DNA from 3 places in the Marinomonas dokdonensis genome. Region 2 is predicted to be linked to each of the others. Evidence: riboswitches for the same ligand, from Rfam matches in the RefSeq annotation. Region 2 holds a riboswitch; each other region holds the start of a gene.
The links. Region 2 has a riboswitch for thiamine pyrophosphate ahead of thiB (thiamine ABC transporter substrate binding subunit). Riboswitches for the same ligand answer to the same signal wherever they lie in the genome.

Region 1: linked by a shared signal. The riboswitch ahead of thiD (bifunctional hydroxymethylpyrimidine kinase/phosphomethylpyrimidine kinase) and the one ahead of thiB (thiamine ABC transporter substrate binding subunit) in region 2 are both predicted to bind thiamine pyrophosphate.
Region 3: linked by a shared signal. The riboswitch ahead of thiC (phosphomethylpyrimidine synthase ThiC) and the one ahead of thiB (thiamine ABC transporter substrate binding subunit) in region 2 are both predicted to bind thiamine pyrophosphate.

Annotation. Positions count from the first base shown of each region.
Region 1 covers NZ_JBRAND010000002.1:104,761-108,034, reverse strand. The annotation lists gene ACUM5Y_RS05010 (ABC transporter permease) at 1-356, opposite strand, end outside; gene ACUM5Y_RS05005 (ABC transporter ATP-binding protein) at 353-1,153, opposite strand; gene thiD (bifunctional hydroxymethylpyrimidine kinase/phosphomethylpyrimidine kinase) at 1,156-2,004, opposite strand; TPP riboswitch at 2,077-2,178, opposite strand; gene ACUM5Y_RS04995 (DUF6435 family protein) at 2,225-2,407, opposite strand; gene ACUM5Y_RS04990 (MFS transporter) at 2,484-3,274, opposite strand, start outside.
Region 2 covers NZ_JBRAND010000001.1:519,332-522,605, forward strand. The annotation lists gene thiP (thiamine/thiamine pyrophosphate ABC transporter permease) at 1-199, opposite strand, end outside; gene thiB (thiamine ABC transporter substrate binding subunit) at 183-1,187, opposite strand; TPP riboswitch at 1,244-1,356, opposite strand; gene ACUM5Y_RS02485 (3-deoxy-D-manno-octulosonic acid transferase) at 1,381-2,607, opposite strand; gene msbA (lipid A export permease/ATP-binding protein MsbA) at 2,610-3,274, opposite strand, start outside.
Region 3 covers NZ_JBRAND010000004.1:73,257-76,530, forward strand. The annotation lists gene ACUM5Y_RS11125 (penicillin-binding protein activator) at 1-163, opposite strand, end outside; gene rsmI (16S rRNA (cytidine(1402)-2'-O)-methyltransferase) at 267-1,127, shown strand; TPP riboswitch at 1,191-1,296, shown strand; gene thiC (phosphomethylpyrimidine synthase ThiC) at 1,472-3,274, shown strand, end outside.

The DNA.
Region 1 (3,274 bases), on a different contig from region 2:
CTAACAATTAGTATGGGCAACAACCAACGTTTTAACGGCTTAAAAAACAGCATTTGCAAGGCAAAGAACAAGCCCATGGTGAGGCCAAGAATCAAGCCGTAAATAATTTCTTGACCGGTGACAAGAGTATGCTGGAGCAATACTTCATAGCGCTGAAAAAGCTTTTCCAGCACCTCCATGGGCCCTGGCAATATAAAGCTAGGAAGGGCTAATGCACTGACCAATATCTGCCACAGCAGCAAGATAAAAAGAAAACACCCAAGTCCGGTGAGAAACTTGGATATGGGTGCGGTTGAGCGAGCCATTACCAAATTTGCACGATGAGATGCGGGGTCTAGTGGCGAAAAGTCACTCACTGTAAGCCCCCTTTTATATCACTTTGCAGCAAGCTCATTATCCTTTGCTGAAGATCGGCACACTCGCCGTCGTATTCCCGAGGCGGGGAATTAACGGGCACAGATAAGGCTTCGACTCGGCTTGGACGTCCCTTAAAAATATACATATTGTGAGCCAAACGAATGGCCTCTAAGGGGTCGTGAGTCACTAAAATAACGGTTTTATCGGCCAACAATTCATAAGCTAGAGTCTGTAAACGGTGACGGGTGACCGCATCGAGTGCAGAAAATGGCTCATCCATAAGAATGACACCTTTGTCCTGCATCAAGGTTCGAGCGAGCGCCACTCGTTGGCGCATACCTCCGGATAACTGCTGGGGGAATTGTTGCTCTTGTTCTGCCAAGCCTACTTGCGCCAACAGTGTTTTAGCTCGCTCTATAGCGCCCTCTTGTTCTGCCTTACCTGAAGCCGAATCCGTAAATTTTCGGCTCAGCAGCACATTGTCCAGCACAGTCAGCCAAGGCAATAACAAGTCCTGTTGAGCCATGTAAGCCACTTGTGATTTTAAGCTTGCGGAATCTGGATAAATATTAAGCTCTCCGGACCAGAGTACCTGATCATCCAATAAGCCCGCGAGGAACTTCAAAAGAGTGGATTTACCTCCGCCACTTGGGCCGAGCAAACAGGTCCACTGCCCTGGGGGAACATCCATAGAGAGCTTATCGACAATCGCTTCATGACCTTGCAAATAGGTAATTTGAAGGTTGCTAAGCATTATCCCAAGTGGGCATTTGCGAGCATCGGATGAGTGAGACAAGGCTACACTCCCCGGAAAAAGTGATGAACAGGGCCGTGGCCCTGCCCTACTTTTAGCTCATCAGCATGTGCAATGGCTTCGCTGATATACTCTTTCCCTAATGCCACCGCCTGGGATAATTCATGGCCTTGGGCCAGATAACACGCGATAGCCGAAGAAAGCGTACAGCCTGTGCCATGGGTATTTTGGGTTTGAGTACGAGGAGCAGATAAGTGCTCGATGCGATCAGCAAAGATTAATAAATCAGTGCTGTCTGCTTCTTGCTCTAGGTGTCCTCCTTTCAGTAATACCGCCCCGCAGTCTAGCTGCCTAAGCTGACTCACCATGTCTGTCATGGCGTTAGTGTCTTGAGGTAAAGGCGCCCCTGTTAATGCTACCGCTTCAGGTAAATTTGGTGTAATCAGATCAGCCAGAGAAAAGAGTTCAGTTTTGAGGGTAGCGATAGCGTCTTGCTGCAACAGCAAATCACCACTGGTGGCCACCATCACAGGATCAATTACCACGTGAGCAGGTCGATACGTTGCTAATTTTTTTGCCACCAGCTTAATGATGTTACAGTCCGCCAACATGCCTATTTTAACGGCTTGAACATTCAGGTCAGAGAACACAGCATCTAATTGTTTTTCAACGTGTTCTAAAGGAATTGCAAAAATGGCATCAACACCCAGAGTGTTTTGTGCAGTGATCGCTGTGATCACGGAACAAGCATAACCACCGGTGGCACTAATAGCCTTGATATCCGCTTGAATACCAGCTCCACCGCCACTATCTGAGCCAGCAATGGTCAACACAATAGGCGTTGCTTTTGGGGGTAAAGTACCAGTGAGTGATATGGGGGACAACTTTGACATAGTGGCTCCAAAACGAGCGCAGGAACTATATCAAGCCATAGAATAAACAAATGCAGCAGGCACTTGCCGAGACAGAAACGACCTATAGTTCCCTACGCCAGTGTTAACTGAATCAGGTTCAACGGGTCTGCATAACATGCACTCTCAGCCAAATTGGCCCCCCGACTATATGCCACCATAGTAACAAGTTTTCTCTAAAGCGCAACCAGCAAGCACTGGCTTAGCGGGTACCTTTCTCAGCCTCCAGCGCATCCAGCTGCGCCTTGATTTGCTCTGCCTGCTCAGTGAGTTCTGCATAGCCACGAATGTCACCACTACGTTGCGCTTGCATGGCCTGCTCTAGTTTCGCGGCATAGCTCTTGTGGAGTTTTTTGCTTGGGTCGGACTTAAACAAAGAAAACATATCGGCTCTTTAATGTTGTGAATTGAAGTATTTATATATCATACGCAAGCCATCCCAAAGTGGATGAGTTTTCATCCTAAAGCTTTACCAAGTTCTCATGGCAAACGCTGTTTCGCCAGATCAAACTTAACCCAGCCAACACCACCACACCTAATACCAGCCAAGATGCCGCGATCACTCCACTCCAACCCCATAATTGCCAAAATGGGTCTAAATAAAAGCCACCGACACTGGCGCCCACATAATAAAACAGCAGATACAGAGACGAGGCACTGGCTTTAGCTTGCTTCGCCAAGCGACTCACCATACCACTGGTGGTGGAGTGACATAGAAAAAAGCCAAAACTGTTTATCAACAAACCGAGAATAATCGACCACAATGTTTCCCCTAAGGTCACCAAAGAGCCCAGCATAAAGATGCAACTACCAAGCACCATAATCGGTGCCTGCCCCCATCGTTTGGCTAATTTACCCGATAACGCAGAGCCGAACGTTCCTGCTAAATAGGTCAAAAACAACAAGCCCACGTACTTAGCACTTAAATGATAAGGCGCAGCTTCAAGTAAAAAAGTCACATAGCTATATTGGTTAATAAAGATGAGAAAACTTAAACCACCGATAAAATAGCAAGTCAGTAACCGCGGATTGCTTAAATGGCCACCCATGTTCGTTAGTACATGACCAAGTTTTAATGGCTTAGGGGTAAAGTGTTGAGAAGCTGGCAGCAGCCAATAAAACGCTAGTAAGCAACTTAGACTGACTATAGACATCACAAAAAAAGCCGCCGAATATCCTAGCCACTCGCCAACAAAGCCTCCAACCAAGCGTCCACCGATTCCCCCTAACGTGTTTCCGCTAATGTATAAAC
Region 2 (3,274 bases):
GCCACAAGGAAAAACGTATCACTCGCCATAAATAGGCTTCACTGAGATACTGAGGCCATAAGCTTAGGTCGCTATAACGCAAAAGAGCCGCCAAACTGACCGCTCCTATGAAAATGAATATCATCACTCCTAGCAAGGCTGGGCTCAAACGCGCCAGCCAAGGTAAGGAGTTTGCTAAAGACTTAGCGCGTTGTGGCATCTAACCACTCATTCACCCAAGCTTTACGTTGTTTAGCCACTTGTTCCGCTGATAGCAACAATGTGTTGTTAACCGCTAAAGGCGCATCAAAGGCAGTTGGCAGGGGTTCCGCCTGATCCACCACTGGCAACATCCAGTTTCCAGTCGCAATGGTGGACTGGAAGCCTGGTTGCAAAACGAACTGCATAAAACGTTTAGCCAACTCTGGGTTCTGGCTATTCTTTAGCATCGCCGCCACTTCAATCTGTGGGTAATAACCTTCACTGGCCAACGCCGCTTTGTACTTGTGCTCACCTTCCGCAACTATGTGATAGGCCGGTGAGGTTGTGTAACTTAACACCACATCCGCTTCACCTTTCAAAAATAGGCTATAACCGTCGTACCAGCCTTTGGTCACAGTCACCGTATGGGACGCTAATTTCTCCCAAGCCTCTGGTGCTTGCTCTCCATATACGGCTTTCATCCATAGCAACAAGCCAAGTCCCGGCGTACTGGTACGAGGGTCCTGATAAATAACTCGCAGGTCCGGATTTTCTACCACTTCTTTTAGTGAAGCGGGGGGTGTCGATAAGGTTTCTGTGTTGTAGATAAAAGCAAAATGCCCTTTATCGAAAGGTACAAAATGTGTGTCACTCCAGCCATCGGCAAGATTTACAGGGCTGGTATCCACACCATGAGCCGCCAATAAACCACTGTTTTTTGCCGCTTGCATTAGGTTTAAATCGAGACCCAACAAAACATCCGCTTCGCTTGCACTACCTTCTAGTTGCACTCGAGATAAGATACCCACAGAAGAATCCATGGCAACAAAATTCAGTTCACACTGACACTCGGCTTCAAAGTTCTGTTTGATCTTGGGGCCTGGGCCCCACTCCGCAGCAAAAGAGTCATAGGTGTAAACATTCAAGGTATCTTTTGCTGTCGCCAATAGCGAAAAACTTGCGGCAATGGACAAAGTCGCAACTTTGAGAAGTAAGGATTTTTTCAACGTGACGCTCCTATAAAAAACATGAGCGGCGTACAGGGAAATGGCAAGGCTTAATAGAGCTCCTGCTATCTCGATTCCTACGCCAGCATAATCTGGATCAGGTTCGGTGGGTTAGCGGGCAAATCCGCTTCTCAGCTTTGTTAAACACAAAGCACCCCATGAGATATTTTGAGAGGCTATTGTAAAGAGTCGTTCAGGCGATGTCTATTTGAGAAAGAATACGCTCTACAGCGCCCTGATTCTGTTGAGCAAAGGCCAAGGCTTTTTGCCCTTGTAAAACCCCATTAGTAGGATTTGCAGCTAAAGCGTTTAGATCCTCTTGTAACTCAGCGACATTAGCGCAACGCAGCGCACCACCAACTGTTACTAATTGCTCAGTGATGTCTTTAAAATTAAAAGTATGTGGGCCAACCAACACAGGCTTTGCCAATAATGCCGCTTCAATCGGGTTATGACCCCCACGTTCAATCATGCTGCCAGCCACAAACGCCACATCGGAGGCTTGGTAATACTGCAACAATTCCCCCATGGAGTCCCCAACCACAACGGCATGATCAGACCATGCTGTTAGAGAATCTACACTACGGCGCGCCACCTTAGTAAAACATTGACGGGCTTGTTGGAAGACCTGCTCAAAACGTTCAGGGTGTCGAGGCACGATCAGCAACAAGGCATCAGGGCATTGTTTTAGCAGTTGTGCATGAGCTTCTAGAAATAGGCCATCTTCCCCTTCATGGGTACTGGCAGCAATCCACACAAAAGAAGAAGAGATTTGCTCCCGCCAAGCACAGTGAATGACTTCATAAGGTAGGGTTAGATCAAACTTCACATTGCCCGTTACCAACACCTGCTTGGCACCAAGCTGCTTTAAACGTTGAGCATCGTCTTCAGCATGGGAAAAAAATCGGTCAGGCAGAGACATTAAAGGTTTCGAGACCAGCGAAAAACGTTGGTACTGGCGAAATGAGCGCTCACTTAAGCGAGCATTGATTACGTCTACCGTGAGGTTTTGTCGTTTAGCTTGTCGCAATAAGTTTGGCCAAAGCTCTGTCTCAACTATCCACAAATGCGGACACTGAATACGTGATAAACCTAGCATTACTGCGAAACGCCAATCCACTGGCAAATATTTATGCTGCGCCTGAGGAAAGCTTTTCGCCACCTGTTCTGCCCCAGTTGGGGTGACGGTAGTGATTAACAGTCGCCCTGTCGGCTGTTTCTTCTGCCAAGCCAGCACCAAGGGTCTAACGGCTAACACCTCTCCTACCGAGGCGCAATGTATCCACAAATCAGCTTCAACCTTTGACCCAAGACCAAAAGCTTGAGCCAGTCGATAATTCGGATAACGTCGCTTAAAGCCGATAATTTTCCACAAGATCAACGGCGATAACAGCAGCAAGAGGAGGCTATAAAACCACATACTTAGTCTTTAGTTTCACTAAACTGTTGGCTATGCAGCTGGGCATAGGCGCCTTTGAGAGCTAGCAACTCAGCATGGGTTCCTTGCTCAATGATCTGCCCATCATCCACAACCGCGATAATATCGGCTTTTTCTATGGTAGATAGACGGTGAGCAATAGCGATGGTGGTACGATTTTGCATCAAGTTTTCCAACGCCAGTTGAATCGCACGCTCAGACTCGGTATCCAAAGCCGAGGTCGCTTCATCCAGAATGAGAATCGGCGCATTTTTCAAAATGGCTCGAGCAATCGCAATACGCTGGCGCTGACCACCAGAAAGCAGTACACCGTTTTCCCCCACCATGGTATTAAGGCCAGATTCTAGCTGCTGTATAAAGCCCCAAGCGTTAGCCGCCTTGGCTGCCTCAATAACCACGTCATCACTGGCATCACGCAAGCTGCCATAGGCAATATTTTCTCGAATAGTGCCGTTAAACAAGACCACTTGCTGATTAACCAAAGCGATGTTGGCGCGTAAATCTTTCAGCTGGTAACTATTAATGGAATGACCATCGATTTGAATCTGATCTTCTGCTACATCATAAAAACGTGGAACCAGGTTCGCCATGGTCGACTTTCCGCTACCAGAGCGGCCTACCAAAGCGAGGGTTTTACCCGCTGGCAATG
Region 3 (3,274 bases), on a different contig from region 2:
TGTGATAGGCCACCTGAGCAGATTGAAAGGCTTCGCTGATGGCTGGCGGAGTTTTGCTCGCCGCATTTGGATGATAAATACTTTCAAGTTGTGTCGCTGTTTGTTGTGCCGGTGTGGCTTGGATACGAGTCACTTGACTGCTGGGCGTGGTATTTAAATTCACGGATCCGCATGCACTTAGCAGAAAAGTACATAAGGTTAATGGTATGATGCGCGGCGTAAAGATGATCATAATCGACAAATACTAAAAGAGACAAAGAGGCAATATGGTAGCACATAGTTCAGATGATGTGAGAGGCACCTTATACATAGTTGCAACCCCTATAGGAAATCTTGACGACTTCAGTAAGCGTGCAGAACAGACCTTACGCGAAGTGGACTATATTGGTGCTGAGGATACACGTCATAGCCGTCGCTTACTTAACCATTTCGCCATCGATGCCAAGCTATTTTCTCTTCATGATCATAATGAAAAAGACAAAGCAGAATACGTGGCCAGCCTATTAATGGATGGCAAGAACGTCGCCCTAGTATCCGATGCTGGCACACCACTGATTTCTGATCCTGGTTATCATTTGGTGGCCCATTTACGAGCTCAAGGCTTAACCGTCACACCAGTGCCAGGTGCTTGTGCGCTAGTGGCCGCTTTGTGTGCCTCTGGCTTGCCGACCGATCAATTCTTTTTCGCAGGCTTTGTGCCAGCAAAATCGAAAGCACGTTGTGATCTTTATGAGTCATGGAAGAGCCAAGCGGGGACCGTGGTTTTTTATGAGTCTACCCATAGGGTTTATGACTCCATCGCTGATGTGGCCAAAGTTTATGGTGACAGCGCGAGATTGGTATTGGCCCGAGAAGTAACCAAAACCTTCGAGACTTTTTTGTCGGGTACGGCAGAAGAAATCTTGGCGAAATTCGATGCGGATGCAAATCAGCTAAAAGGTGAGTTTGTAGTAATGCTAAGTTATGTCCCAGAAGCAGATGATGAATCTGAGCTTGAGGCCAAGCGTGTGTTGTCTATTTTGCTCGAAGATCTACCCGTTAAACAAGCGGCGGCGATGGCGGCTAAACTCACTGGCGAAAAGAAAAATCATCTCTATAAATTGGCCTTAGGCATGCAAGACGCTTAACTAGGCTTCATCGCATTTCGGCAAGTTGGGAGTTTACATCCGTTTTTTAGTGAGTATACTCAGGGCCACTTGTCGGAGTGCCATTTGGCTGAGATCGTACAATTAAGTACGGGATCCGCAGAACCTGATCGGGCTTATACCCCGCGTAGGAAACAAGAAAGCGTTACTTTTCTTATCTGCATCGAATGAGCTACCGCACAGTATGATGCTGATTCTATGCTATACCTCTTTGAAATCACCCATACTTTGCGTTGCTCATGTTTTGAAGCATTAGCACAGTATTGTGTTTAATTCTTTAAACAGCACCTCAGACAAGCAATTCTCCATTTTTAAGGGAAATGCTCATGTCGAACATTACAGAAATAAAAAAACCGAACAAATTAAGCCGTGAAGCCTCACGCTTACAAGCTAAAGCCGTCATTGAATCCCTACAGGGTTCACCTTTTCCTGCTTCAGAACGCATTTACATTGAAGGTTCGGATGCATCGATTCGCGTGCCTATGCGTAAAATCAATGTTACTGACACACCCGTTGGTACGGACCCTAATAATCTAACGTTCGAATCCAATGAGGCCATCTATGTTTACGATTGCTCTGGCCCATACGCGGACCTAGAAGAACACATTGATGTCTACAAAGGCTTGAACCCTATACGAAAAAACTGGATAGAAAAGCGCAAGGATACCCAAGTATTACCACAAGTATCATCCGAGTTTGCTAAGTCTCGTTTAGATGACCCAGAGTTAGAAGCGTTACGTTTCAAACAGAAAACGGCTATTCGTAAAGCCTCTGCGGGGAAGTGTGTTACCCAAATGCATTACGCGCGACAGGGTATCATTACCCCAGAAATGGAATACATCGCCATTCGTGAAAACCAAAACATCGATGCTATTAACAGCGAATTACTGCTAAAACAGCATCCGGGTCAGAGTTTTGGCGCTAATTTACAACAGCGTATTACGCCAGAATTTGTCCGTGATGAGGTCGCTCGTGGCCGCGCCATCATTCCAAACAATATTAATCACCCAGAATCTGAGCCCATGATCATTGGGCGTAATTTCTTGGTGAAGGTAAACGCTAACATAGGTAATTCGGCAGTGACTTCCTCTATCGAGGAAGAGGTGGAAAAACTGGTCTGGTCGACTCGCTGGGGGGCTGACACCGTGATGGATTTGTCCACGGGCAAAAACATTCACGAAACCCGCGAGTGGATTTTACGTAATTCCCCAGTTCCTATTGGTACTGTGCCTATCTATCAGGCCTTAGAAAAAGTTGATGGCGTGGCGGAAGACCTGAACTGGGAAGTTTTTCGTGACACCTTAATCGAGCAAGCAGAGCAGGGGGTAGACTACTTCACCATTCATGCTGGGGTGTTGCTGCGTTTTGTGCCGATGACAGCAAAAAGGCTTACTGGTATTGTTTCTCGTGGCGGCTCTATCATGGCCAAATGGTGTTTGGCACACCATCAAGAAAGCTTTTTATACACGCGTTTTCGTGAAATCTGTGAGATTTGTGCTCAATATGATGTGGCTCTGTCACTGGGAGACGGCTTACGCCCGGGCTCTATTATGGATGCCAACGACGAAGCGCAAATGTCCGAGTTACGCACTTTGGGCGAGTTAACCAAAGTAGCATGGGAATACGATGTGCAGGTGATGATTGAAGGCCCTGGGCATGTGCCTATGCAGTTAATTGAAGAGAATATGCATCAGCAATTGGAACATTGTCACGAAGCGCCTTTTTATACCTTAGGGCCTCTTACCCAAGACATTGCTCCAGGCTACGACCACATTACTTCTGGCATAGGGGCGGCGCAGATAGGTTGGTATGGCTGTGCCATGTTGTGCTATGTCACCCCCAAAGAGCATTTGGGCTTGCCTAATAAAGAAGACGTCAAGCAAGGGCTTATTACCTATAAGATTGCTGCCCACGCAGCGGATTTGGCAAAAGGCCACCCAGGTGCTCAAGTGCGTGATAACGCCTTATCTAAAGCGCGTTTTGAGTTCCGTTGGGAAGACCAATTCAACTTATCTTTAGACCCTCATACCGCCCGAGCTTACCACGATGAAACCTTGCCTCAAGCTTCTGGCAAAGTGGCGCATTTTTGCTCCATGTGTGGCCCTAAGTTCTGTTCCATGAAAATTACC